Regions from separate parts of the Bacillus sp. FJAT-53060 genome, predicted to be linked through region 2. Evidence: predicted binding sites of a transcription regulator. Region 2 holds the regulator's gene; the other holds the start of a gene.
The links. Region 2 encodes LexA, which represses DNA repair genes until DNA is damaged. Its sites were predicted from a motif close to CGAACATATGTTCG; they were not measured.
Positions count from the first base shown of each region.

Region 1: a site for LexA is predicted at 1,805-1,818, ahead of uvrB (excinuclease ABC subunit UvrB). Genes of this name have one in related genera too.

Region 1 is NZ_JBAWSW010000004.1:83,910-87,192, reverse strand. Features, by position in the region: gene WAX46_RS03425 (YncE family protein) at 1-162, opposite strand, end outside; gene WAX46_RS03420 (CsbA family protein) at 1,354-1,599, shown strand; gene uvrB (excinuclease ABC subunit UvrB) at 1,886-3,283, shown strand, end outside.
Region 2 is NZ_JBAWSW010000030.1:18,922-22,204, reverse strand. Features, by position in the region: gene WAX46_RS11570 (DUF896 domain-containing protein) at 1-212, opposite strand, end outside; gene WAX46_RS11565 (YneB family resolvase-like protein) at 282-929, opposite strand; gene yneA (cell division suppressor protein YneA) at 947-1,258, opposite strand; gene lexA (transcriptional repressor LexA) at 1,418-2,038, shown strand; gene WAX46_RS11550 (hypothetical protein) at 2,084-2,533, opposite strand; gene WAX46_RS11545 (IseA DL-endopeptidase inhibitor family protein) at 2,825-3,283, shown strand, end outside.

The sequences.
Region 1 (3,283 bases), on a different contig from region 2:
TTTTTTTAATTGAGAGATCACAGCGATTGATTGAGAGCTGCCAGGTGGCGTAAATTGCTGTTCTTTACCGCAGCCTGACAGGAAAACAGTAGCACTATCAAACAGACCAAAAAATATTTTACACGTTCCATCCTTTCGCTCCTTTACGTCCTCTATTTTCAAAAAGCATACCACAAAAATTGTGAAAAAAAATCGAAGTTATTTATGCTGGAAGAAATGAAAAAAAGATTTTAGGTGGAGAAGTGCGGGAGATTTGTAGCTAAAATCTCTTTTTCGAATATATGACATTTTTTCATCTTTAAAAGATGAATTTTATGGTTTGATTAAAGTGACCCTCATAGCTTACTGTAATCAAAATAATTAAAGCTTCCCCGCCCTAAATATAAGGGAGAGAAGCGAAAATCGGATCATGTGCTTGCGCCTTTGATCGGATGGAGCTTTGCCCCGAGCAAACCACTAATCGACATGCAGAGTGAAAAGATAAAAAAAAATGATACCGCTTTGTGAATGAGAAAAGAGGCATAATGTGAAGAATGGTATACATGACAAAATGGCATAGCATGATAGAAAGATTGGCATTTGTATAAGGACTAATTTTAAATAGTGTTGATAAGTATATGATCGGATTCTTTATTTTTCATACATGTATGAAGAATAAAGGAGTGACGATCAATGCCAGAAAACCATACTTGGCTGTTTGTGAACAGAATGAGTGGGGCGATCCCGATGGTTAAGTAAAGTACAATGAACCGATGATATCTACATTTGCTTGTAAACGTGTCTGCTAATGAGTAAAACGCCTGTCATAAGTGTTAGGAACAAAAATGGGATATTCACTAGGAAAATGGAATGCCAGTCAAACCTCTGAATGATGATCGAGTCAATAAAAGGTCCAAGTACAGCTCCAAAATCAATACATCTAATAAATCCTATGTTTAAAATGATAGTGCCCACTATCATTTTATAAAATAGATAGACAAACAAACCATTGGTTATTTGGATAAGGGGGCATTTCCATGTATTCAGTTTTATTTCATGCGGCTGAATAACCGTATCACTTGCAGGAGCAAAAGGCGTGAATGGATCAAATTAAACAATCACGGCCTGCCATTCCCATGTGGATTTATTATTAAAACAACATCTAGAGCAAGACTTCCAACTCGTTTTAACTCAGTAAGAAGACTTTATTGAGACATGCACACACATTTTCATGAGAGGAACCTAAAGACCTATCGTTTTAAAGGGGAAGTTCTCATCATGGATGAAGAAAAAAAGTGAAATCGAAAACTGTGAATTGTTCATTTTGCCAATCTTTACTATAATCAAGGTAGACCATGTAGAGGGAGGGTTTTTGTGATTACAAAAGCCATATTTGCACTTGTTTTTCCTTTCCTGCTTGTTATTTTATTTTCAAAGGTTACCTATAATCATTACGTTGGCATTGCATTAACAGCGGCGCTTTTATTTGCCTCTTATATGAAAGGCTATACAGAAACCTACTTTATCGTAGGATTAGATATTATTTCTTTAGTGGCTGGGGCATTGTTTATGGCTAAGAAAGAAATCGAAAAGAGAGAGAAGGCTGATAAACATCATTGATGTCATCATCTGTGATAGGCCGAAAAGTATACTTTTTTCAAACACGTGCTGTGCTTACGATTCTAGTGAGCACAGCTTTCTTTTTTTTGATCTTTCATCTAATCGAATATCTCCCTCTAAAATGTTCCATACTGAAAGGAAGGTTTTCTTAAAAGGGTTATTTGCCAAGGCAGAGAGGGTATGAATGTATTGGAAATAAAAAACACGAACTTTAGTTCGTATTTTTGTGTACTTTTATGATAATATATTTATTAGATAGATTTCGTAACGAAACGGAGGCTTTGATGTGAGTGACCGCTTTGAATTAGTATCTAACTATCAGCCCCGAGGAGATCAGCCTAAGGCGATTGAAAAGCTTGTGGATGGAATCCATCAGGGGAAACAGCATCAAACGCTGTTAGGTGCAACAGGTACGGGAAAGACCTTTACTGTATCCAACCTGATCAAAGAAGTGAACAAACCGACACTTGTCATTGCGCATAACAAGACACTTGCCGGTCAGTTATACAGCGAGTTTAAGGCATTTTTTCCGGATAATGCTGTCGAATATTTTGTGAGTTACTATGATTATTACCAGCCTGAGGCATATGTTCCTCAAACCGATACATTTATTGAAAAGGACGCCAGCATTAATGACGAGATTGATAAGCTGAGACACTCCGCGACATCCTCGTTATTTGAGCGGAGAGATGTCATCATCATTGCCAGCGTGTCCTGTATTTATGGTTTGGGTTCGCCAGAGGAATACCGAGAGCTTGTGCTGTCTTTGCGCACTAATATGGAAATTGAACGCAATCAGCTTCTGCGTAAGCTTGTGGATATTCAGTATTCTCGTAATGATATAGATTTTCAGCGTGGAACCTTTCGAGTACGAGGTGACGTCGTTGAAATTTTTCCTGCTTCACGAGATGAGCATTGTATCAGAGTGGAGTTTTTCGGTGATGAAATTGAACGTATTCGTGAAGTGGATGCACTGACGGGAGAAATACTCGGTGATCGTGAGCATGTCGCTATTTTCCCCGCATCTCACTTCGTCACAAGAGAAGAAAAAATGGAAAAAGCGATTATCAATATTGAACAAGAGCTTGAGGAACAGCTTGAAAAGCTTCGTGAAAACGGAAAATTGCTAGAAGCGCAACGTCTTGAGCAACGGACAAGATATGACCTTGAGATGATGAGAGAGATGGGCTTTTGTTCAGGAATCGAGAACTATTCAAGACATTTGACGTTACGTCCTCCTGGTTCAACACCTTACACGCTGCTTGATTATTTCCCAGATGATTTTATGGTTGTTGTCGATGAGTCACACGTCACCATCCCGCAAATTCGCGCAATGTACAACGGTGACCAAGCTAGAAAACAAGTGTTGGTTGATCACGGATTCCGTCTGCCATCAGCACTTGACAATAGACCGCTCACTTTTGATGAATTTGAAAAACATATCAAACATATTGTGCATGTATCCGCAACGCCTGGACCGTATGAGCTTGAGAAAACGCCAGAGGTCGTGGAACAAATTATACGCCCAACTGGTTTGCTTGATCCAATCATTGAAGTTCGACCGATCGAAGGACAAATTGATGACTTAATTGGAGAAATTCATGCGAGTATTGAGAAAAATGAGCGTGTGCTTGTGACGACTTTGACAAAGAAAATGTCTGAGGATCTCACCGATTACCTAAAA
Region 2 (3,283 bases):
TGGTCTCTTTTTAATTTTTCTGGTGTGACATCGTTTCCTTCAGGATCGACGATTTTCACGGTTTTGAGTGTATTTTTCATAGAAGAACGAAAAGCTTTTAAATATTCTTCTCTTAAATGCTTCTGTTCTGTTTTTTCTGCGTCCGATAAACCGTTCTCTTTTGACTTTTTTGAAAGCTCATTTATTCTTGCAAGCTGTTCTTTAGAAATCATGACAAACTCCTTTAAAACATTTTCTCTACATACTACTAAATATCATTCACTTTTACAACAAATCACACTTTAAGAAGAAAGACCTTTTTCGTATTCCTGATACCTTCTATGCACTGTTGCCTTTGAGATGTCAAAGCCAAGTGCCTGAAGCGTCTCTGCAATTTCGGCGAACGTCATGTTGTTTTTTCTTAAGCGAACAATTTCTGAAATCGGTACTTCAATACGCTCACGACCAGGCGCCTGATCCTGGTGTTTTAAATTCAGCTCAGGCTGATACCCGCGCTCAACAGCTTTTTTCATTCCCCGCTTTATTTTCAGGTTATGAATTTTTCGTTGATACTCTTCTACAATTCCTACAATTTCAATGACCATTTCATCAGCTTCTGAAAGCTCAAGCTCTCCTCTATGAAAAACGCTATACACTTTTACTTTCTCTTTAAAAAGACAATGAAGAAGCCCAATTTTTGCTTGCCCTCTTCCAAGGCGTGTCTCATCTTGAATAAGAACAGCATCTATTGACTCTTCTTTCATCGTAGCAAGCATCTCAAAAACACCATCACGATCTAGTTCGTATCCACTTGCTTTCTCTTTCACGACTTTGACCACATTCATCTTGTACAAAGCAGCTAAAGCTCGAAGTTCTTCTTCTTGTCTTTTCAGTGAGGTTTCCTGCTCTTCTTTGACAGTACTCACTCTCGCATAAATTATTGCGTTCATGTTTTTAATCAACCTTTCTACCGGACTGTTGCAAGTTGATATACGACTGGATGCTCTTTTTTGACAGGTATCACAAGGATGTCTCCAGGCTGGATTTCAGTTGAAGCAAGATCATTGTGTTCGGTTACCCAGTCAATAAACGCATTTTTATCGATTGATTTGCTATCGTTTACTTGATCAGCTAACCCCCAAAGAGTATCACCTGATTGAACCTCTATTTTAACATATTGATTTGGATTATTATGGCTTGTGGCTGCAATAAGTGAAAGAAATATGCCAACGATGAATGAGAATAGTGCAATAAAAATAATCGATTCTTTTAACCTCATAATATCATCTCTCCTAATAGAATATACGTTCGCTCTTCCTGTCACTTATTATAAATGCGAACAGATGTTTCTGTCAAAACCTTTTTTCGAACCTATGTTTGTACTGTTAGGAAAAACATGCTATAATTTCTTTAAAATTGACGTTTTGAGGTGCAAAAGATGACGAAGCTATCAAAAAGACAACTCGATATCCTGAAATTCATCAAAGAAGAAGTAAAAAGCAAGGGTTATCCCCCATCCGTTCGTGAAATTGGTGAAGCTGTCGGTCTAGCATCTAGTTCAACCGTCCATGGACATTTAGCTAGACTAGAAACAAAGGGCTTAATCAGAAGAGACCCGACGAAGCCTAGAGCCATCGAAGTACTAGATGAAGAGGAAATGAATATTTCAAAGAATGCTGTAATGAATGTTCCAGTCATTGGAAAAGTCACAGCGGGTTTACCTATCACGGCTGTTGAGAATGTAGAAGAATACTTCCCTCTTCCAGAAACTTTTGCAGCGCCAGATGAACAAGTATTTATGCTTGAAATTATGGGAGAAAGTATGATTGATGCAGGAATATTGGACAAGGACTATGTCATTGTGCGTCAGCAAAGCACCGCCAACAATGGGGATATTGTGGTCGCTATGACAGAGGAAGATGAAGCAACAGTGAAACGTTTTTATAAAGAAGATACGCACTTTAGATTACAGCCAGAGAACCCATCAATGGAATCGATTATTTTACAGAATGTAAGTATACTAGGTAAAGTAATTGGTGTATTTAGAAATATTCATTAAAAAAAGCCGGTATTTCATCAACTGCTGATGAGAACCGGCTTTTTTTTATGAGCAAGAATAAGCAAGAATACTTGAGCTTGGGAAGGAACCAAATGTAAAATACGGCCATATAAAGCCCGTTGTACGGCCAAAAGGCTGTGATGAAATTACATACATTAGAAATACTTGACCGTTTCTAAGGAACACAATGGTCCATCGTCTATTACACCCGGCTGCAAATTGAACAGTTTGTTGACCTCCACTGACACTTTGCCCTGAAATAAGTGGCAGCATACTTTGAGGCTGAGAGACTGCTTGCTGATACTGGGATATAATATGCTGCGGCGGAGCGGGCGGGGCTGATTGTGCGCCTGAACCTTGCCTTGGCCCAGTCGCTCCCCCTCCCATTGGTAAGCCAGAAAATCCTCCAACCTGAGGAATAGGAAGCGACGGCAAGCTTTGTACCTGCCTATCGTATGAGTACCCATTCCACATACCTTCATATGGATAATACATACTAAACACCACTTTCTTAGACATTCATCACGACAGTATATTCAATAATTAAAAAAGAGTGTTGAGTCTTCAAATAGAAATTTTTCAAAAGACGTTTTGTTCTCCTATAGAACGGTTAAATAATAATGAGGAAAAAAAATAAAAAATGAAAACTTTTTGTCTCCCTCAAACGTTATATAGACAGAAAGAAAAGAAATAAAAAACATTTAGATTTAACTCTTGTAATCCTGCTGTAATTATTGTAACATTTGTAACATAAGAAGTTTTCATTTAGAAAAGGAGGCAATTGCCTTGAAAAAATTATTTGTTTTATTAACTACTATTATGCTTATGATCTCTTTACAAACAACGACACTGGCCGCTTCCAAAAAATCCTCCACTTTGACAAATAAAGAAGCGTTACATATTGCCCTTGATGCAAGAGAACACTTTTGGAGTGCTATGTCAGGCTACAAAATTAATGAACATTCAGATTACAAATTAAAATCATTTACTTATAAAGACATGACTTACAACTATCTTTCAAAAACATTTGATACAAAGAAAAAACTAAACAGCTACCTATCTCAAGTTTTCACAAAAGATGCGATCACTCATGGTTTAAAAGACTATCAATTCATTGTTCATAAAGGCAAAATGGCTGTACCAGTTGGTGACGGAGACAACATGCTCAATTGGGAAAAAGCATCACCTAAACTCGTCTCTAAGAAAAATACAATATACACATATGAGTTCACAGTCCCAACGCTT